3 regions of the Cronobacter sp. 153480017-3 genome follow, and region 3 is predicted to be linked to each of the others. Evidence: predicted binding sites of a transcription regulator. Region 3 holds the regulator's gene; each other region holds the start of a gene.
What was found. The regulator PurR, encoded in region 3, represses purine synthesis genes. The targets are predictions, from matches to a motif close to CANGCAAACGTTTGCNTG.

Region 1 (7,514 bases), on a different contig from region 3:
GCCGCCACTTTCGCCAGCGGCACGCCGGTGGCTTTGGAGACGAACGGCACGGTACGCGCGGCGCGCGGGTTCACTTCAATCAGATAGACTTCGTTATCTTTCACGGCGAACTGCACGTTCATCAGGCCGCGCACCTGGAGTTCAAAGGCCAGTTTCTGCACCTGCTGACGCATCACGTCCTGGATCTCCTGGCTTAAGGTGTAAGCCGGCAGAGAGCACGCAGAGTCGCCGGAGTGTACGCCCGCCTGTTCGATATGCTCCATGATGCCGCCAATCAGTACTATTTCGCCGTCACAGATAGCATCGACATCCACTTCCACCGCGTCATCCAGGAAGCGATCCAGCAGCACCGGCGCGTCGTTGGAAACGCTGACCGCCGTCTGGAAGTAGCGACGCAGGTCGGCTTCGTCGTAGACGATTTCCATCGCGCGACCGCCCAGTACGTAAGACGGACGCACCACCAGCGGGTAACCAATCTCTTTCGCCTTCTCAACGGCCTGTTCGATGGCCGTCACGGTGGCGTTCGCCGGTTGCTTGAGCTTCAGGCGATCCACTGCCTGCTGGAAGCGCTCGCGGTCTTCCGCGCGGTCAATCGCGTCCGGGCTGGTGCCGATAACCGGCACGCCTGCCGCTTCCAGCGCGCGCGCCAGTTTCAGCGGGGTCTGACCGCCGTACTGCACGATAACGCCTTTCGGTTTCTCGATACGCACGATTTCCAGCACATCTTCCAGCGTTACCGGCTCGAAGTAGAGACGGTCTGAGGTGTCGTAGTCGGTGGAGACCGTTTCCGGGTTACAGTTAACCATAATGGTTTCGTAACCGTCTTCACGCAGCGCGAGCGCGGCGTGGACGCAGCAGTAGTCAAACTCAATGCCCTGGCCGATACGGTTCGGCCCGCCGCCCAGCACCATGATTTTTTCGCGATCCTGGTTCGGGTTGGCTTCGCACTCTTCTTCATAGGTGGAGTACATGTAGGCGGTATCGGTTGAGAACTCCGCCGCGCAGGTATCCACACGTTTGTAGACCGGGTGCAGGTTGTACTGCTCGCGAAGCTTGCGGATTTCCGATTCGCTGACGCCCGCGAGTTTCGCAAGACGCGCATCGGCGAAGCCTTTACGCTTGAGCATACGCAGGAAATCGGCGCTGAGACCGTTAATGCCCTGCTCGGCCACCTGTTCTTCGAGGCGCACCAGCTCTTCAATCTGCACCAGGAACCAGCGGTCGATATTGGTCAGGTTGAACACGCCGTCAACTGACAGACCAGCGCGGAACGCGTCGGCGATGTACCAGATACGCTCGGCACCCGCGTCTTTCAGCTCGCGTCGAATTTTCGTCAGCGCTTCCGGGTCATCAAGGCTCACTTTCGGGTCAAAACCGGTCGCGCCCACTTCGAGGCCGCGCAGCGCTTTCTGCATCGACTCCTGCTGGGTGCGGCCAATCGCCATCACTTCGCCCACCGATTTCATCTGCGTGGTCAGACGGTCATTGGCACCGGCGAATTTCTCGAAGTTAAAGCGCGGGATTTTGGTGACAACGTAGTCGATAGACGGCTCGAACGACGCCGGGGTACGGCCGCCGGTAATGTCGTTCATCAGCTCATCAAGGGTGTAACCCACCGCCAGTTTCGCCGCCACTTTGGCAATCGGGAAACCGGTCGCTTTAGAGGCCAGCGCCGAAGAGCGCGACACGCGCGGGTTCATTTCAATCACAATCAGACGGCCGTTTTTCGGGTTCACCGCAAACTGCACGTTGGAGCCGCCGGTTTCGACGCCGATTTCACGCAGTACCGCCATCGAGGCGTTACGCATGATTTGATACTCTTTATCGGTCAGCGTCTGGGCTGGCGCCACAGTGATGGAGTCGCCGGTGTGGATACCCATGGCGTCGAAGTTTTCAATCGAGCAGACGATGATGCAATTGTCGTTTTTATCACGCACCACTTCCATCTCGTACTCTTTCCAGCCGATCAGCGATTCATCAATCAGCAGCTCTTTGGTCGGCGAGAGATCCAGGCCGCGGGCGCAAATCTCTTCGAACTCTTCGCGGTTGTACGCGATGCCGCCGCCGGTGCCGCCCATCGTGAACGACGGGCGAATAATGCACGGATAACCCACATCCGCCGCCACCGCCAGAGCTTCTTCCATATTGTGGGCGATGCCGGAGCGCGCGGTGTCGAGGCCGATTTTCTTCATCGCGACGTCAAAACGGCGACGGTCTTCGGCTTTATCAATCGCATCGGCGGTCGCGCCAATCATGGTCACGCCGAACTCTTCCAGCACGCCCTGACGCTCCAGCTCCAGTGCGCAGTTGAGCGCCGTCTGGCCGCCCATGGTCGGCAGCACCGCGTCTGGACGCTCTTTTTCGATGATTTTACGCACCACTTCCCAGTGGATCGGCTCAATGTAGGTCGCATCGGCCATCTCCGGGTCGGTCATGATGGTCGCCGGGTTGGAGTTCACCAGAATGACGCGGTAGCCCTCTTCGCGCAGCGCCTTACACGCCTGGGCACCGGAGTAGTCGAATTCACACGCCTGGCCGATGACAATCGGGCCTGCGCCAAGAATCAGGATGCTTTTAATATCTGTACGTTTTGGCATTGTTCTCTTTCTCCCGATTATTTGGCGGTCTTACGGTACTGCTCAATTAATTCGATAAAGTGGTCAAACAGCGGCGCGGCATCGTGCGGGCCGGGGCTCGCTTCAGGGTGTCCCTGGAAGCTGAAGGCCGGTTTATCGGTGCGGTGAATCCCCTGGAGCGTATTATCGAACAGGGATTTATGGGTCACGCGCAGCGTAGACGGCATGGAGGCTTCATCCACCGCAAAACCGTGGTTCTGGGCGGTGATCATCACGCGGTTGTTGTCGATATCTTTCACCGGATGGTTGCCGCCGTGGTGGCCGAACTTCATCTTCACGGTTTTCGCGCCGCTCGCGAGAGCCAGCAGCTGATGGCCGAGGCAGATGCCGAAGACCGGTACGTCGGTTTCGAGGAATTTCTGGATGGCTTCGATGGCGTAGTCACACGGTGCCGGGTCGCCAGGGCCGTTGGAGAGGAACACGCCGTCCGGGTTCATTTTCAGGACGTCTTCGGCGGAGGTTTGCGCCGGAACGACCGTCAGGCGGCAGCCTCTGTCCACCAGCATGCGCAGGATGTTGCGCTTCACGCCGTAGTCATACGCCACCACGTGATACGGCAGCTCTTCTTCTTTTTTGGCTTCCGGCAGTTCGCCTGCGAGCGTCCAGCTGCCCTGCGTCCAGCTATAAGCTTCCGCCGTAGTCACTTCTTTCGCCAGATCCATGCCGTTCAGGCCAGGGAAGGCTTTCGCTTTTTCCAGCGCCAGCGCGGCATCGACATTATCCCCTGCGATGATGCAACCGTTCTGGGCACCCTTCTCACGCAGCAGACGCGTCAGCTTGCGGGTATCGATATCGGCAATCGCCACGATGTTATGGCGCTTCAGGTAAGAAGAGAGATCCTCGGTGTTGCGGTAGTTGCTCGCAATCAGCGGTAAATCACGGATTACAAGGCCCTGCGCGTGTACCTGGGAGGATTCAGCGTCAGCATCGTTAGTGCCGACATTACCAATATGAGGATAAGTGAGAGTGACAATCTGGCGGGAGTAGGAAGGATCAGTGAGGATTTCTTGATAACCGGTCATTGAAGTATTGAAAACGACTTCCCCTACTGCCGTACCTGTTGCCCCGATGGCCCGACCGTAGAATTGGGTTCCGTCTTCCAGAACCAACAGCGCTGACTTAATCAAAACGTCCTCCAGGGAATAAACAGTCAATTTATTTGCATATTAATTCAACCGGTATGGCTAAATCAACGCAAAAACGCCTGAACAGCGAATTTTTGGCAAACGGCGGCATTCTAGAGATAACTCAGGGGGAAGTCTACCTGAAAACGCACTTTTCATTGTTTTTTTGAAGGCTTTGAGGAAAACACAGGAAATGAAGGGCAAAAAACAAAGAAAACGAAGCGCAGAAAACGGTTGCCCGGCAAGAAAAGTAAAAACTAAGCATAACACAGCTTTTAAAATGGACCAAACGGTCAAAATTCACAATCCGTTAACGAAAAAACAGTTAAAAACACTCTGTTTTAAGCAGCTAAGATTAAATTAACAACTAACGTCGCAAAAATAAATAAAACAAAAAAGGGCAATAAATTATTGCCCTTCCAATCAGAAACTTATGATTGTAATAACTACATCACGATGGGTAATAATAATCACAAATCATTCAGATTAAGCACATCCCGCATATCAAAAAAACCCTTTTTCTGCGCTTTAAGCCACAGCGCCGCCCGGACGGCACCATTAGCAAATGTCATCCGGCTGGAGGCTTTATGGGTGATTTCGATGCGTTCGCCAATGTCGGCGAACATCGCGGTGTGCTCACCGACAATATCGCCCGCGCGTACGGTCGCAAAACCAATGGTGCCGGGCACGCGCTCGCCGGTGTAGCCTTCACGCGCATAGACCGCGCAGCTTTTCAGATCTTTATTCAGCGCGCCGGCAATGGCCTCGCCCATCGCGAGCGCCGTACCGGAAGGCGCATCCACTTTATGGCGGTGATGCGCTTCAATAATTTCGATATCGGTGTAGTCGCCCATCACCTGAGCGGCTTTTTCAAGCAACTTCAGCATCACGTTAACCCCAACGCTGAAGTTAGCGGCGAACACCACAGGGATCGCCGTGCCGGCTTCATGAATGGCCGCTTTACCGGCATCGTCAAATCCGGTAGTGCCGATCACCATGCCTTTATTATGCGCGCGGCAGAACGCCAGGTACGCCAGCGTGCCTTCCGGACGCGTAAAATCGATAAGCACATCGAAATCGTCTTTCACCGCCTCAAGACTGCTCTTGAGAGTGACGCCGGTTGCGCCTGCGCCCGCCAGTTCACCCGCATCAGCGCCGAGCAGCGTTGAGCCTTCACGCACCAGCGCGGCACCGAGCGCCACGCCATCCATCGCAAGTGCTGCCTGGATTAACTGCCGTCCCATACGGCCATTCGCCCCCGCGATCGCGACGCGGACCTGTGCTTCTTGCATAGTTATACTCTTTATATGTTAAAAAATTGCTTATAAAACGTTCTCAGGTTAACCAGCGCTTCGTCGTGCTGCCAGCCCAAAACATCGATAATTAGAATTTAATGATAAACAGGGAGGGATATCAGTAAAAGGCATAATGGGCAGGAAAAACAGCAGGCCACTGCCTATGTGTGAACGGAGGAAAAATAGTGACAGCCTTTTCAGGGTTACGTGTTAATCCCTGTCTCTCTGTTTGCGGTTTTCTCGCGCCAGGTTTCATATTAACGCGAGCTGGCTCCAGAATTTTTAACTTCCGCAGAGATAAACTCATTTATTATTTTACAAAAATACGTCTGCGCGATTAATATTGCTTTCCAAAAGAAGGGATGTTTTTTCCGATTACTAATTTCAAATTGATAACATACACAGGGTTTACACGGATCACTATAAATGTAAAACGGGATCATGTAATGAATAACCTCTCAAGGACAGAGCGCATTGTCTATGAATATATACTGTGCAATATTCACAGATTATCAGGAATCTCTGCAAAGATGATCGCCAGCCAGACGTTTACCACGACAACGTCGGTTAATCGGGTCTGTAAAAAAATGGGATATTCGGGATATACCGAATTACGATATAAATGCGGACTCCCGTTACAAACGAAACCGCACGTGTCTGACAAAATGTCAAACGGGCAGGAGAAAGATATTGCGGAACTCTGCCAGCAGTTACATCAAGCGCAGCATATCTATTTATATGCCAGGGGCGGAACACTGACCAGCCTGAGCTATTTATCTCGTTTCTTATCTATTGCTGGCATTCCTCATTTAATGTTAACGGATGTGCATCAACTGGCGTTAATAAATAAAGGCACGCTCTTACTGGTCAGCAAATCGGGAGAAACGAAAGCCATTGTTGAAATGGCGCGCAACGCGAAGCGTAAAAATATCCGGGTCATGGCAATTACCCGTAATAATTCTTCTTTATCTCAGGTCGCATCCCGCACATGGGCTGTTGAAGATGCTGACGAGGCGTCATCGCTCTATCAAAGGGAGTCGCAAATAAAAATACTGGATTTTATTGATAGCATCGGATGCAAATTACTGACGACACCCGATGCATAATACACAGAAAAATTATAACTTTTTAGTAATCCCTAAGCGGCCGACGAACTCATTTTTATGCGTTCCGTGGTCATCCACATAGGTTTTGTCAAGAGAACCAAGCTCGATATAAGGCGTCCAGTCATCATCCATTTTATAGCTAAATGCCAGCGTGTGCTCCCAGTACGTGTCTCTCCCGGTTCCCTGATCGACGCCATCCTGGTAACGGAAGCGAGGGTTCCAGGACATACCGAAGCGCCCGATATTATAGGCGATCCAGATATCAAACTGATGCGATTTACGACGGGTATACTCATCGCTGTCGAGCTTTCTGTCGCTATGAGCATCATTCACCGTATTATAGCGATAACGAGCAGCGAGATTAATCCCGTTGTCAAAGGCCTTCCATCCCTGGATAAAAGGACGATAGTGCGTATTGGTTTTAGTGAAAACGGTCGTCAGACCGGGAGCTATGGAATAACCATTACCGAGCGGAAATTGCCACCGCGTTTCTATTTCCTGCGAGACACCGGTCACGCCATCTTCTTTACCATCCCGGCTATCTTCATCACCAAAAAAAGATTCATTATGGCTCTGCGTCGCTTCAGCAGAAAAATAGAAGCCATTCGTTGCCTGATGCATAAATTTAATACGCGTTTCATTCGTATCCGCGCGTATATTATGCGCGCCACGCACATCTACCCAGGTTGTGCCTGTCCACCCCGACACACTATATATAACAGGAATACACAGGCATACCTTTAACAGATTATTCATATACTCTCCCCAAAAGTTACACAAAAAAATCCGTAATCAGATTGCTCTGGCAACCACAAGGTGAACACTATTTTCTGATACATTTGTTGTATCACCATACAAATGACAGCGGTGTTGTATCTGCGCTCTAATTATCGTGATTGCTTAATGATGGCTGGCAGTTTGAATCGGAAGCACTTTACTCCGATTTATCGTAGTGCGCGCCGTTACAGCATTCATTAAAACCATTAGCGGTTGTTTTAAGAAGAATCGCTAAACGTAGACCACATTTTTCAGCCTCATACTTGTGTCGCACACTGTTATTTATTAGCTCAGTGAACGCACTGCGCCGATATATGAGCAATCCGTCGCATTTATAAGGCCTGATCTCGATTAACCTGTCGACAACTCTGATTTTCAGGGAGGATTTATGGTGTTAAGCGGCGTGACTTCCCCTAATTTGATTCTCCTCGATAAGGAATGGAATACCCGTAAATCCATTCTGGAGAATCTCTCCATGCTTTTATACCAGGAAGGGAAAGTCTCCGATCAAGCAGCGTTTCTCCGTGCTGTATGGGAGCGGGAAAACATTTCTGAAACAGGCTTTGAACAAGGTAT
Region 2 (7,514 bases), on a different contig from region 3:
TTAGAGGCATACGGCCCGCCGTCAAGATGAAGGACATCCTTACCGTGAACCTGCTCAAGCCAGACGGGCGATGAAGGGAAATTCGCCGCCTGATAAAAGCGGCGACGGTTCTCTTCGACATGTTCAGGATTATCCCCGCAGTGCGCGCCCAGATTTAAGGCGTCGTAAGGCGGCAGGCTGACGCCGCCGTGGCGGGTTGAGCTACAGGCCGCAACGCCCGAAGGCAGCGGCCACTGCGGAGTAATCAGTTTCATAACCAGTCCACGTCGTCTTTATGGGCTTCGAAATCAGCGCGCAGCGCGTCGATAAGATCAACCATGTCCTGCGGAATAGGCGCATGCCACTCCATCAGAATACCGCTGATGGGGTGATAAAGACGCAGCATAGTCGCGTGCAGCGCCTGGCGATCGAACTTACGCAGCGCCTGAATAAATGCTTCACTCGCGCCTTTCGGCGGACGCGGACGGCCGCCGTACAGCTGATCGCCCACCAGCGGATGGGTGATGTGCGCCATATGTACGCGGATCTGGTGCGTACGGCCGGTTTCCAGACGCAAACGCAGGCGGGTGTGAATCCGAAAATGCTCCATGATGCGGTAGTGCGTTACCGCCGGTTTACCCATCGGATGCACCGACATATGGGTGCGTTTGGTCGGGTGGCGGCTGATGGGCTCGCTGACCGTACCGCCCGCCGTCATATGTCCAATCGCCACCGCTTCATATTCGCGGGTGATTTCACGCAGCTGTAGCGCTTCAACCAGACGCGTCTGCGCCGGAACGGTTTTCGCGACAACCATCAGGCCGGTCGTGTCTTTATCCAGACGATGCACGATACCTGCACGCGGCACATCCGCGATAGGCGGATAATAGTGCAGTAGCGCGTTAAGCACCGTGCCGTCCGGGTTGCCGGCACCCGGATGAACCACCAGATCGCGCGGTTTGTTGATAACCAGAATATCGTCATCTTCATAAACGATATCGAGCGGGATATCCTGCGGCTCAAAGCGCGCTTCTTCTTCGATTTCAGCATTGATGGCGACACGTTCCCCACCCAACACTTTCTCTTTCGGCGTATCGCACATCTGGCCGTTTACCAGCACGCGCTGGTCAAGGATCCATTCTTTTATGCGTGAACGTGAATAATCCGGGAACAATTCGGCCAAAGCCTGATCTAAGCGTTGACCGAGTTGTGACTCGGACACCGTTGCGGTGAGTTGTACTCGTTGTGCCATATACAGCTTCTTCGTTAACGTTGGGTTTTACGGCTTTGCCGTTTAATATAGTGTGCTATTGTAGCTGGTCTTAATCGGGAGCTGGAACAGTGAAACTCCCGCATAACATCTGAGGAAAGTCAAAACGTCATGACGCGCATGAAATATCTGGTGGCAGCCGCCACGTTGAGCCTGGCTTTGGCGGGCTGCTCCGGTTCTAAGGAAGAGGTGCCCGATAATCCGCCTTCAGAGATCTACGCGACTGCGCAGCAAAAGCTGCAGGACGGTAACTGGAAAGCGGCAATAACGCAACTGGAAGCGTTAGATAACCGTTATCCGTTTGGCCCATATTCTCAGCAGGTACAGCTGGATCTGATCTACGCCTATTATAAAAACGCCGATCTGCCGCTGGCCCAGGCCGCTATTGACCGCTTTATTCGCCTTAACCCGACCCACCCGAATATCGACTACGTTATCTACATGCGCGGCCTGACCAATATGGCGCTTGATGACAGTGCGCTGCAGGGCTTCTTCGGCGTCGATCGCAGCGACCGCGATCCGCAACATGCGCGCGACGCGTTCCGCGACTTCTCGAAGCTGGTTCGTGGTTACCCGCAGAGCCAGTACGCCACCGACGCCACCAAACGTCTGGTCTATCTGAAAGACCGTCTGTCAAAATATGAGCTTTCCGTTGCGCAATACTACACCAAACGCGGCGCGTGGGTGGCCGTTGTGAACCGTGTGGAAGGTATGCTGCGTGATTATCCGGATACCAAGGCGACCCATGAAGGGCTGGGCCTGATGGAAAACGCCTATCGCGAGCTGCAGCTCAACGCGCAGGCGGATAAAGTGGCGAAAATTATCGCCGCGAATAACACCGGCTCCTGATCCTTACATCAGCGTAAAAAGCCAGCCCGGCGGGCTGGCTTTTTTTATGGCGTTACTCACCGGTCCACGTCGATCCGTCAATAAAGGTAACGCGGTCATCCACCCACTCGCGCACGATGTTCTCTGCCGCTTTACGGGCGTTTTCGGGCGTAAAGCCGCGATCCTTTTGCAACCACTGTGCCGTTGCCTGACGCGCAGGCTCAAGCGCCGCCAGCACTTTTTCACGCTGCGCTTTTGGCCAGGCCGCTTCGTCTTTCCACTCGCGGATCTCTTTTTCCGAATCCCGCGGTTTTTGAGCCGGTTCGGAAGGGTTGAGGTAATCCTCCGGCTTAACGGTCACGTGCAGCTCAAAAATACGCCAGTCCGCATAGCTGGCATGCTGAATCGTCCCGGCGCCTTCACTCGCTTTGCTCAGCGCATCGGAAAACGCATCGTCGAGCGCTTTCCAGGCGGGCGTACTGAAAATTGCAGCCTGAGGGGCACAAACTGGCGCTGCGCCATCGCGTGATGAACCATACAGCGCCCCAAACGCTTCATAAGCGGCCTGCCCTTGCGCCGGGAAAATAAAGCAGTGGACGTACGGGCGATCGCTATCGTTTTCGTAATCCAGCCTTTCGATATTCATACGCAGCAGCGTCAGCACCGCCCGGTCTTTGCCCTCTTTCGGGTCGCTGTCGATATCTTTCATCACCGACCAGGCGAAATCATCATCCTTAAGCCCGTCCAGCGCCATCTGATGACGCGTACTGGCCTCCTGCGCCGTCACGCCGCTGGCGGGCACGAAATGATTAAGATAAACCAGCCACGCGGAGGCGAGCGGCGTCTGATACTGGCGCAGCTTATCCGCGGCGGTCGCCGGTGAAGCAGGGATAAGACTGACCGCGGCATCGAAATCGTGGGTGGCGCGGCGCGCGATACGCTCAAGCTGTTCAGCGCGGGGTTTCATGGTCGCCATAAGACACGCGTTAAGTTCACTCGCATTACCTGTACAGGCGTTGCGCGTTTTAAGCCACGCGCGCTGCTCCGTGCGTAACGCCGCGGCGTCCTGTGCGGTCATGCTGCTTGTGGCGCGCAGGTAGCTGTCGCTGATTTTGCTGTCGAGTTCGCCGAGCGATGTTTGCTGGCAGATGGCGTGTTCAACAGGCGTGCCCGCTTTATCACAATCAAATGACGCGCCGATGGCAGGCGCAGCGCCACAGGCGAGCGTCACACAGAGCGCGAGACGACGAAGCGCCGTCAGCCGAAAGGTGGCTTTCATAACAATCCTTTTTACGTAAAGAGCCGTGCATTTAGGCAGGTATGAGTGACGCATTATTGCCGAAGCTGCGCCTTTCGAGGAACTCTCAAAAAAGGTATACGGACCAAAAAAGAGGCATAAAAACGGATTTGATGGAGGTTTAAACAGAGAAGGCGGTGGAGTTAACTCATCAACTATGACCGCTTTTAACGAGGCCGACAAGCGAAATCCGCCCTCTTCCTGTCCTGACTCACAAAAACGTTTTATTGACAAAAAGTGACAAAATAAAGTGATCTGAATCACGCAAATTGACGCTGGGGCGGTTATGCTGAAGTTACCAAGACGGGAAAGACAAGAGGTAACATTTATGACAATGAACATTACCAGCAAACAGATGGAAATCACCCCCGCTATCCGCCAGCACGTCGCCGACCGTCTCGCCAAACTTGAAAAATGGCAAACTCATCTGATTAATCCGCATATCATTTTATCTAAAGAACCCCAGGGGTTCGTCGCGGACGCCACCATCAATACACCTAACGGCCATCTGGTCGCCAGCGCCAAACATGAAGATATGTACACGGCCATTAACGAACTCATTAACAAGCTGGAAAGGCAACTGAACAAGGTGCAACACAAAGGCGAGGCCCGCCGCACCACAGGCTCCGTTAAAGACGCCAACTTCGCCGAAGTCGAAGAAGAAGAGTAAAAACATCATCGTCATCTTTTATCACGCGCCTTCGGGCGCGTTTTTTATTGACAGAACAAAAAGGGTGCGGGTACTTTACCGGTATGCTTATTAAGGAATCTCTCATGAAGCAACACGCGTTTTTCTTCGCTTTCTTTTTTACCTTCCCCTGAACGGGAGGCGTGTCGTCGTACAGAAAGCAAGCGAAGACGAACTAACAGGCCTCCCACTCCGGGGGGCCTTTTTTATGGCTATACACAAGGTGGCGTTATGACTGCGGAAAACCCGTTGCTGGCCCTGCGCGATAAAATCAGCGCGCTGGATGAACAATTACTCGCCCTGCTGGCGCAACGCCGGGCGCTGGCGGTTGAGGTAGGCAAAGCGAAACTCGCCACCCATCGTCCGGTCAGGGATATCGATCGCGAGCGAGATTTACTGGAGCGGTTAATTAGCCTTGGCAAAACTCACCATCTCGACGCGCACTACATCACCCGGCTTTTTCAGCTGATCATCGAAGACTCCGTTCTTACCCAGCAGGCGCTACTCCAGCAGCATCTTAACCAGACCAACCCGCACTCCGCCCGCATCGCGTTTCTCGGCCCGAAAGGCTCTTACTCGCACCTGGCCGCCCGCCAGTACGCGGCTCGCCATTTCGATCACTTCATCGAAAGCGGCTGCGCAAAATTTCACGATATCTTTAATCAGGTGGAGACCGGCCAGGCCGATTACGCCGTCGTGCCGATTGAGAACACCAGCTCCGGCGCGATTAACGATGTCTACGATCTGCTGCAACACACCAGCCTGTCGATTGTCGGCGAGCTGACGCTGCCTATCGATCACTGCGTGCTGGTCTCCACCTCCACCACGCTTGAGAAAATCGAAACCGTCTACAGCCATCCGCAGCCGTTCCAGCAGTGCAGCCAGTTCCTCAAGCGCTACCCGAACTGGAAAATCGAATATTGCGAAAGCACCGCCGCCGCGATGGAGAAAGTGGCGCACGCCAGCTCTCCGTATGTCGCCGCGCTCGGCAGCGAAGCAGGCGGCGCGCTCTACGGTTTACAGGTGCTGGAGCGCAATCTCGCCAACCAGACGCAGAACATCACCCGCTTTGTGGTGCTGGCCCGTAAGGCTATCAACGTATCCGATCAGGTGCCGGCGAAAACCACGCTGTTAATCGCCACCGGCCAGCAGGCTGGCGCGCTGGTAGAGGCGTTACTGGTGCTGCGTAATCACAATCTGATTATGACGAAGCTTGAATCGCGCCCGATTAACGGCAACCCGTGGGAAGAGATGTTCTATCTGGATGTTCAGGCGAATCTCCACGATGCTGCGATGCAGCAGGCGCTGAAAGAGCTTGTGGAGATCACCCGGTCGATGAAAGTACTGGGCTGTTACCCGAGCGAAAACGTGGTGCCGGTCGACCCGGCATAACCAGACACGGCCGGAGATCCGGCCGTTTTTTTATCCTTTAAATCGCGGCTTCGGCAGGCCTGCGACGCTGACCTCAAGCGTAAAGAGCGCGCCCGAGAGCGGAAACTTCTCCAGCTCCTCCAGATCCATATTTTCCCGCGTGGTGGTGATATAGAGCGTTTTCATCTCCGGGCCGCCAAAACAGACCATCGTCGGGCAGCGCACCGGCAGGCGATACTCCTCAAGCTGCTCGCCGTCTGGCGAAAACCGCGCGATGCGGTGACCGTCATACATCGCCGTCCAGTAGCAGCCTTCCACATCCAGCGCCGCGCCATCAGGAATGCCTTCGCCTTCGCCAAAGGTTTTAAAAATCTCGCGTTTGCCCGGCTCGCCGAGCTCATCAAGCGGCGTGCGGTAAATCACGCCTTTCGGCGTATCAGAGGTATACATCCAGCGTCTGTCAGGGCTGAAGGCAAGGCCATTCGCGCCGTGAATATCACTCTGGATAACATGCGCGCTGAGATCATTGTCTACACGCACCAGCAGCGCGCCTTTGTAGTCACCGGGAGCCCAGAAAGTGCCCGCGTAAAAGCGTCCGTCGTGGTCGGTGCCGCCGTCGTTAAAGCGCGCCAGCGCCGGGTTATTGGGGTTATCGCAAATCTTCTGCCCCAGAATGCCCCGCTCGTCAGCAAGCCAGATGCCGCTGCGCAGCGCGACGATAAAGCCGCCCTTCTCACGCAGCGCGAAGCATCCCACCTCTTCCGGGAATTGCCAGACGCGGTGTTCGCCGCTTTGCGGCTGGTAGCGATGGATCTCCTGCTCCAGGATATCGGCCCAGTAGAGCGCCTGCTCCTGCGCGTCCCAGGTCGGGCATTCCGGCAGGTGGCCGGTGTAATCAAACAACAGCTGCGGTTGCGCCATTTCGTTCATCCTTTTTCGCCATAAAAAAAGCCAGCGGAACTGGCCTGCTGGCTTTTGAGTATAAGCGGATTTTGCGTTACTGGCGGCTGTCGTTTGCCTGGCGCAACAGCGCGCGGCTCTCCTGCTGGAATCGTTTCGCATAATCGCCGAACCAGTGCTCCACTTTCCGGAAGCTGTCGATAAACGCACGCTTATCGCCCTGCTCCAGCAGGCCAATCGCCTCGCCAAACCGCTGGTAGTAACGCTTAATGAGCGCCAGATTGCCCGGCGACGACATAATAATGTCGGCGTAGAGCTGCGGGTCCTGCGCAAACAGGCGGCCCACCATCGCCAGTTCCAGCCGGTAAATCGGCGAGGAGAGCGCCAGCAGTTGCTCCAGCTGTACATTTTCTTCGGCCAGATGCAGACCGTAGGCAAACGTCGCAAAATGGCGCAGCGCCTGGATAAACGCCATGTTTTGATCGTGCTCGACCGCGCTGATGCGGTGCAGCCGCGCGCCCCAGACCTGAATTTGCTCAAGGAACCACTGGTACGCCTCCGGCATACGTCCGTCGCAGTAGACCACTACCTGTTTGGCAAGGCTGCCGCTGTCCGGCCCGAACATCGGGTGCAGGCCCAGTACCGGGCCGGAATGCGCTTCCAGCATCGCCTGCAGCGGTACGTTTTTCACCGAGGTTAAATCGACCAGCACGCAATCTTCCGGCAGCGCGGGCAGCTTGCGGATAATCGCTTCGGTCAGGTGCACCGGCACACTGACAATCACCATTCCGGCATCAGCACACAGCGTCTGCGCCTGTGGCCAGTCCTGCTGCTCCAGAATGCGCACCTGGTAGCCGGAAAGCGTGAGCATTTTTTCAAACAGCTGGCCCATCTGGCCGCCGCCGCCGACAATCACTACCGGGCGCAGCGCCGGGTTAAGCGTTTTAAAGCCTTTATCGTTCTCGCTGGAGTACGATTCCCGCATCACGCGCCGCAACACATCTTCGATAAGATCCGGCGGCACGCCGAGCGTTTCGGCCTCATGACGACGCGACGCCAGCATAGAGGCCTCGCGCTCCGGCACATAAATCGGCAGCCCGTAGCGGCTTTTTACTTCACCCACTTCCGCCACCAGCTCCAGACGGCGCGCCAGCAGCCCCAGCAGCGCCTTATCCACTTCA
Region 3 (7,514 bases):
CGGAGAGGTTCGCCATCCAGAATGGGTTCATAATGCCGGTGACGATCAGCGCGCCGTGAATACCGGCAAACCACAGGATCTGGCAGATCAAAACGGAAATCAGAATGGCCGGGAGGGAGTCAGACGCCGCGACCAGCGGTGAAAGCAGGTGCATAATCGCTTCCGGCAGGATCATGCCGGTGGTGGATTCAATGATAAGGTTAAGCGGATGAAGCGTAAGGACAATGACCACGACCGGGATCAAAATCTCAAACGAGCGCGCGACGCCGGTCGGCACCTCTTTTGGCAGGCGGATAGTAATGTTGTGGCGCTTCAGAAAGGCATACATTTCGCTCGCGTAAATCGCGGTAATAAGCGCGGTGAAAATGCCCTGACCTGAGAAATACTGCGTGGAAATTTGCCCGTCTTTATAGGGCGCCGCCACCAGCAGAAAGGCCATAAACGCCAGCAGGCCGGTCATGATAGGGTCAAGCTTATAGTGCTTGCCAAGACTCGCGCCAATACCGACCGAGATAAAAAACGTCATGACGCCCATGCTGAGATTAAACGGCAGCATCAGCTGCTCGCGATATTTCAGCGATAGATCGAGCCATGCGCGACAAAAGCCAATTTGCGTATCCGGCGAGAAAGGCGGGAAGATAAAAACCAGCAGAAACGAACCGATAATCATAAACGGCAGGGCGGCAAGGAAACCGTCCCTGATAGACACCACGTGACGCTGCGACCCCATCGCACCCGCCAGCGGTGTAATTTTATTTTCAATAACATGGACCATACTCTGGTACAGACTCATGACATGTTTCCTTAATCAGGCAGAGGGAATAGCGCTCAGTTTGAAACAAAACGGAAACCGGTTTCCATGTGTCTGTCACCTGATTGCTGCCGGGATCACTTTTATCGAAGGAAACGTCGCGAAAGCGTGAGAAATATCACAAAGCGAGGAAGAGAGAGTGGCAAAAAGCCCCCGGCATGCGCCGGGGTGGACGCTTAACGGGCGACGCGCAGGCCGTTTTCCACGCCGCGGCTGAAGACCACCTGCCACAGCTGGATATCCCGCGCGCGGAAGGCACCCGCACAGGCGTTGAGATAATAGGTAAACATGCGTTTAAAACGCTCAGAATAGTTATCCGCAATTTCCGGCCAGGCGGCCAGGAAGCGCGCATACCAGGCCATCAGCGTTTTATCGTAGTCCGCCCCGAAGTTATGCCAGTCTTCCATCACGAAGTGCGGCTCGCTGGCGGCGGCTATCTGGCGCGCCGAAGGCAGGCAGCCATTCGGAAAGATGTACTTATCAATCCACGGGTCGACGTTGTTATCGGTTTTCCGTGAGCCGATGGTATGCAGCAGGAAAAGCCCGTCGGGCTTGAGATTGCGGTCGGCAACCTCAAAATAGGTGGCGTAGTTTTTCGGACCAACATGCTCAAACATGCCTACCGAGACGATGCGGTCAAACTGCGAATCGAGATCGCGGTAATCCTGCAACAGAATGGTGACATCCAGCCCCTGGCAGCGTTCCTGCGCCATTTTTTGCTGCTCGGCGGAGATGGTCACGCCGGTGACCGATACGCCATAATGGCGCGCGGCAAACGCTGCCAATCCGCCCCAGCCGCAGCCGATATCCAGCAGCGTCATGCCAGGCTTAAGCTGAAGTTTTTCGCAGATAAGTTTTAACTTCGCCTGCTGGGCGTCTTCCAGGTTGTCCGCCTCTTTCCAGTAGCCGCAGGAGTACTGCATGTACGGGTCGAGCATGCGGCTGAACAGATCGTTGCCGAGATCGTAATGCTCTTTGCCGACAATCCAGGCGCGTTTTTTGGTTTGCAGATTGAACAAACGGGCACCAAGAATACGCAGCGTATCTTTCAGGTGACGTGGCAGTTGCTCTTCCAGCCCCGCGCGCAGCACTTTAGTGAAAAAGAGATCGAGCCGCTCGCACTCCCACCAGCCATCCATATAGCTTTCGCCAAGACCGAGGGAACCTTCCTGTAACACCCGTTTAAAAAAGTCAGGATTTTTCACCTGAATGTCGGAAGGAGCAGCGCCGTTAACGGCGATCCCGGCCCGGCTGAGCAGTTCAGTTGCGATGCGATACCAGTGGTTGTCCGGTATGCTGACTTCTTCTATACACGATGAACTCATAGCTTCTCCATCACTGATGTGATCAGAACCTTCAAACAGCGTAGTCGCAATTTTCGGTATGTGAGAAATATCACGGAAAGGTCCGCGAGCCTGATATCCGACGTAGAACAGAGGAAGGGAGATGACCCTTGCCAGAAATGTCATTCCAAATAAAAACGGGAGCCAGCAGCTCCCGTTACTACATAATATTTATGCTAATTATCGTAGAGCCGCGAACCAGTATAGGCCTCGCTTTACGATGATTCAACTGTTGACCGTTAGCAAGCTAATCACAAAAATTTCATATTTTCACGCGGCTGATGATTGCGTAAACCGTTGACGACCACGCAACCGAAAGCCGAGGCCCGCCAGCACCACTGTCGCCAGCATAACGCTGGTGGTTGACAGCAGCGCGGTCGCGACCAGCCACGACACCACCAGGCTTGCCACAAAACAGAGTCCAAGCTGGAGCGTGTTTTGCAGCGCGGCGGCGCGTCCGGTGGCCTGCGGGAACGGCAGCAGCGCAGCGGCGACCACGATAGGGTAAATCGCCCCGTTCGCCATCGCCATCAGGCAGAAGGGAATAAGCAGTGTGGTGAGCGTAACGGCGTCGCTTAACCCCACGAGCCAGGTGGCGAGCACGCTCAGCGCGAAGCCTGCCAGCAGCCACGGCAGCAGCGTTTCGCCATTCCATTTTTGCAGCGCACTGCGACAGCCATAGCCGCCAATCAGAAACGCTATAGTTTGCGGCACGTAGCTCAGTCCTATTACCGCCGGGCTGTAACCCATCTCATGCAGAATAAACGGCGAACCGGTGAGCCAGGCGAAGAAACTGGCGGAGCAGGCAGCATAAATCAGCACATTGCCGCTGTAGACGCGCGAGCGCAGCAGCATCATAAAGCTCAGCGGCTCGCCGCCTTTATTGCCCTGAGGCGCGCCGGAGGGCAGACGCAGGGCCGGAATCATCAGCGCCACCGTAATGGCAAACAGCACCAAAAAAATCGCCTGCCAGGAAAAGTGATTCAGGATCCAGCTGCCGAGCAGCGGTGCCAGGGCCGGAGAAAGCCCCACCAGCGGCATAATAGTCGCGAAGATACGACGCGCCTGCTGCGCCGGGTAGCGGTCGGTTACCAGCGCCTGCCAGCTTACCGCAGCGGAACAAACGCCCACGGCCTGAATAAAGCGCAGGGCCAGCAGCGCGCCCGCGCTCTCTACCCAGACGGTGCCAAGGCAGCCAAGCGCGAAAATCCCAAGCCCCGCCAGCAAAACCGGACGACGGCCAAAACGGTCAGAAAGCGGGCCCCAGACGAGCTGCGCCAGCGCGAAACCGGCCAGGAAAAGGCTCAGCGAGGCGCTGATAGCCGAAGGGGCTGTGTGCAGATCCGCTTCAATAACGGCGAACGCGGGCAGGTACATGTCGGTCGCCAGAAAACCGAGCACGCTCAGCCCGGCCAGCCAGCAAAGAAATCCTTTATCAGGTCGCATCACATTAACTCACTTCTTATTACGCGAAAGAGCCAGGAGTGTACGGAGTGCAATTCCGCTTGTGAAACGCTAATATTTGCCCATTCCATTCAAAAAATTTGCAGGCAGATAATGTGGTCTGAATATTCCCTGGAAGTGGTGGACGCCGTGGCGCGCACCGGCAGCTTTACCGCAGCCGCCGCAGAACTGCACCGCGTGCCTTCTGCCGTCAGCTATACGGTACGTCAGCTTGAGGAGTGGCTTGCGGTATCGCTCTTCGAGCGCCGCCATCGCGATGTGGTTCTGACGCCTGCAGGAGCCTGGTTTCTGCGCGAAGGGCGTTCTGTCATCAAAAAAATGATGATCACCCGTCAGCAGTGCCAGCAGATCGCCAACGGCTGGCGCGGGCAACTTTCCATCGCGGTGGATAATATCGTGCGCCCGGAACGCGTCCGGCGGCTGGTGCTTGATTTCTACCGGCACTTTTCCGATGTCGAGTTGCAGGTTTCACAGGAAGTCTTTAACGGCGTCTGGGACGCGCTGGCGGACGGGCGCGTGGAACTTGCCATCGGCGCCACACAGGCGATCCCGGTCGGCGGGCGCTTCGCGTTTCGTGATATGGGCATGCTGAGCTGGCGTTGCGTCGTGGCGCACCATCATCCGCTGGCACAGCTCGCGGGCGCGCTCAGCGACGACAGGCTGCGCGATTACCCCTCGCTGGTGCTGGAAGATACATCGCGATCGCTGCCCAAGCGCATTACCTGGCTTCTGGATAACCAGCGGCGCGTGGTGGTGCCGGACTGGCACTGCGCCGCCGATGCGCTCAGCGAGGGGCTCTGTATCGGCATGGTGCCGACGCATTTCGCGAAGCCATGGCTCGATAGCGGGGAGTGGCGCGCGTTGACGCTGGAAAACCCGTTCCCGGACGCCGCCTGCTGTCTGACGTGGCGGCAAAGCGACGCCTCGCCCGCGCTGCGCTGGCTGCTCGATTATCTGGGGGACAGTGAAACGCTGAACACGGAGTGGCTGCGGGAGCCGCAATAATACGGCTCCCGGAAGGATTAACGGCGATAGTCGCGGAACGGGCCGTCCGCCACCGAGCGGCGTTCGATCAGGCGCGGATGCACCTCGATGGTCTGCGACTCTTCGCGCTTATTCACGATGCGGTCGAGCAGCATATTGAACGCAGTCTGGCCGAGCGTCTCTTTTGGCTGATGGATAGTCGTCAGCGCCGGGCTAAAGAAACGCGCGTTGCGTACGTTGTCGTAGCCGATGATTGAAATATCCTGCGGCACGCGCAGGCCCATTTCATCGGCGGCGCAGATAGCGCCCATCGCCATGATATCGCCGCCGCAGAACACGGCAGTCGGGCGCTGCGGCTGCGAGAGGATCTGCTGCATGGCGCGGTAACCGGATTCCGGCTCGAAATCGCCCTGCACAATCCAGTTTTCCGGCACTTTAATGGCCGCTTCTTCCAGCGCTTTCATAAAGCCTGAGAAACGCCCGACGCCGGTGTTACGCTCAAGCTGCCCCGGAATCACGCCAATATCACGATGGCCGCGCTCGATAAGATAACGCCCGGCGAGGTAACCGCCCTGGAACGCGTTATCGATTACCGAGTCGGTAAAATCGGCTTTCGCTTCACCCCAGTCCATCACCACCATCGGGATATGACGGTACTCTTCAAGCGTGGAAAGCAGCGGCTGCGGGTATTCCGAGCACATCACCAGCAGGCCGTCGACGCGCTTTTGCGCCATCATAGACAGATACGCGCGCTGCTTTTCCAGATTGTTATGCGCGTTGCCCAAAATCAGCGTATAGCCTTTGGCGAAGCAGCTGTTTTCAACGGCTTCGATAATTTCCGCGAAATAGGGCGCTTCGCTACTGGTCGCCAGCAGCCCGATAGATTTGGTGTGATTCACCTTCAGGCTGCGCGCCACGGCGCTTGGCGAATAGTGTAATTCTTTGATAGCCGCCCAAACCGCATTGCGCGTCTCTTCCGCCACAAAACGGGTTTTGTTAATCACATGTGAGACTGTTGTTGTGGAAACGTTGGCTCGCTTCGCGACGTCTTTAATTGTTGCCATTAATAATCACTCCAGACCCCTGGCTGAGCCCTGCAAAATCACGGGTTAATCGTTTGCCTGTACACACCCCTGACTGCCGCGAGGGGAGTGCGGCATGCCGGGAAACGCGACATTTTTCGTGAGGAGGGGTCGATGGCCGGTACCGAATAAAGTAGCGACGAATTTTGGCTTATCTTTATCGAAAGGGGAAGAGGGAAAACGCATATCTGGTTAAATGTCGCAGGATTTTTCGGCCCGTTTATGCAAAAATGCGCACTACCTGTTTTTTATGGGGTCTTTAAGGAGAATACCATGAGTACCGATCTGAAATTTTCGCTGGTCACGACGCTGGTTGTACTGGGCCTGATTGTGGCGGGCGCATTTACCGCCATTCTGCATTAAGCGACAGGCGGGAGCGCACCTGTTCTCCCGCTTTCTTAAACTTTTCTTGCGTTTAAGCGCCGATTCCCCGCTGTTTTCTTTCTTTTTCCCGTTATTCCCTTTAGATTCGCTAATAACAATTAGCGCGTGTTCTTAACAGCTGCGCAATAATATTTTGCTGTTTTTGTCACTTATCTTTTCTGATTGAGAGTGTCATCCTTTTCTGCATCCTGCTGTAACGTCGGGCGTTCCCGGCGCTGTTGTACAATTTCTGGAGCAATGAATGAAAGTCAATTTTCCGTTACTGGCACTGGCTATCGGTGCTTTTGGCATTGGCACGACCGAGTTTTCCCCGATGGGGTTGTTGCCGGTCATAGCGAACGGCGTCAACGTCTCCATTCCGGCCGCCGGTATGCTGATTAGCGCCTACGCGGTCGGCGTGATGGTAGGCGCACCGCTGATGACGCTTTTACTGTCGCACCGCGCACGGCGTAGCGCGCTGATTTTTCTGATGGCGATTTTTACGCTCGGTAACGTGCTGTCAGCACTGGCACCGGATTATATGACGCTGATGGCCTCGCGTATTCTCACCAGCCTTAACCATGGGGCGTTCTTCGGCCTCGGCTCGGTGGTTGCGGCAAGCGTCGTGCCGAAGCATAAACAGGCGAGCGCCGTCGCGACGATGTTTATGGGCCTGACCATTGCCAATATCGGCGGCGTGCCGGCGGCCACCTGGCTTGGTGAAACCATCGGCTGGCGAATGTCGTTTCTGGCGACGGCCGGTCTTGGCGTGGTGGCGATGGCGAGCCTCTGGTTTTCCCTGCCAAAAGGCGGCAGCGGCGAGCGCCCTGATGTGAAAAGCGAACTGGCCGTGTTGATGCGCCCGCAGGTGGTGAGCGCGCTGTTGACAACCGTGCTCGGCGCGGGCGCGATGTTTACGCTCTATACCTATATCGCGCCGGTTCTGCACCACATCACTGATGCCAGCGCGGCGTTCGTCACCGCCATGCTGGTGCTGATTGGCGTCGGGTTTTCCATCGGCAACTATCTGGGTGGCCGCCTGGCGGACCGCTCGGTGAGCGGCACGCTGAAAGGCTTCCTGATGCTGCTTATCGTCATTATGGCGGCTATTCCGTGGCTTGCGAAAACGGAAATCGGCGCGGCGGTGAGCATGGTGGTATGGGGGGCTGCGACTTTCGCGGTAGTGCCGCCGCTGCAGATGCGCGTGATGCGTGTCGCCAGCGAAGCGCCGGGCCTGTCCTCATCTGTGAATATCGGGGCGTTTAATCTCGGTAACGCACTTGGCGCGGCGGCGGGCGGGGCCGTTATCCATGCGGGCTTCGGTTATAGCGTAGTGCCAGTGATGGGCGCGCTGATTGCCGCACTCGGCCTGCTGCTGGTGCTGATCTCCAGCCGTAGCGAGGCGCAAATGGCGTGCAGCGCTGAATAATGCATGCTGCCATATAAAAGAAAACGGAGAAGGGTGAC

Region 1: a site for PurR is predicted at 3,984-4,001, ahead of carA (glutamine-hydrolyzing carbamoyl-phosphate synthase small subunit). Genes of this name have one in related genera too.
Region 2: a site for PurR is predicted at 3,587-3,604, ahead of raiA (ribosome-associated translation inhibitor RaiA). Genes of this name have one in related genera too.

What each region holds. Positions count from the first base shown of each region.
Region 1 covers NZ_JBSEYN010000005.1:150,591-158,104, reverse strand. The annotation lists gene carB (carbamoyl-phosphate synthase large subunit) at 1-2,597, opposite strand, end outside; gene carA (glutamine-hydrolyzing carbamoyl-phosphate synthase small subunit) at 2,615-3,763, opposite strand; gene dapB (4-hydroxy-tetrahydrodipicolinate reductase) at 4,231-5,052, opposite strand; gene ACUW6V_RS13180 (MurR/RpiR family transcriptional regulator) at 5,502-6,161, shown strand; gene ACUW6V_RS13175 (oligogalacturonate-specific porin KdgM family protein) at 6,174-6,917, opposite strand; gene ACUW6V_RS13170 (fructose-specific PTS transporter subunit EIIC) at 7,327-7,514, shown strand, end outside.
Region 2 covers NZ_JBSEYN010000003.1:3,410-10,923, forward strand. The annotation lists gene yfiH (purine nucleoside phosphorylase YfiH) at 1-254, opposite strand, end outside; gene rluD (23S rRNA pseudouridine(1911/1915/1917) synthase RluD) at 251-1,231, opposite strand; gene bamD (outer membrane protein assembly factor BamD) at 1,361-2,098, shown strand; gene ACUW6V_RS07915 (lysozyme inhibitor LprI family protein) at 2,151-3,356, opposite strand; gene raiA (ribosome-associated translation inhibitor RaiA) at 3,703-4,044, shown strand; Phe leader region at 4,148-4,272, shown strand; gene pheL (pheA operon leader peptide PheL) at 4,149-4,196, shown strand; gene pheA (bifunctional chorismate mutase/prephenate dehydratase) at 4,294-5,454, shown strand; gene ACUW6V_RS07935 (SMP-30/gluconolactonase/LRE family protein) at 5,485-6,354, opposite strand; gene tyrA (bifunctional chorismate mutase/prephenate dehydrogenase) at 6,431-7,514, opposite strand, start outside.
Region 3 covers NZ_JBSEYN010000014.1:30,901-38,414, forward strand. The annotation lists gene ACUW6V_RS20165 (PTS sugar transporter subunit IIC) at 1-793, opposite strand, end outside; gene cfa (cyclopropane fatty acyl phospholipid synthase) at 988-2,136, opposite strand; gene punC (purine nucleoside transporter PunC) at 2,425-3,600, opposite strand; gene punR (DNA-binding transcriptional activator PunR) at 3,712-4,623, shown strand; gene purR (HTH-type transcriptional repressor PurR) at 4,641-5,666, opposite strand; gene cydH (cytochrome bd-I oxidase subunit CydH) at 5,958-6,047, shown strand; gene ACUW6V_RS20195 (MFS transporter) at 6,310-7,476, shown strand.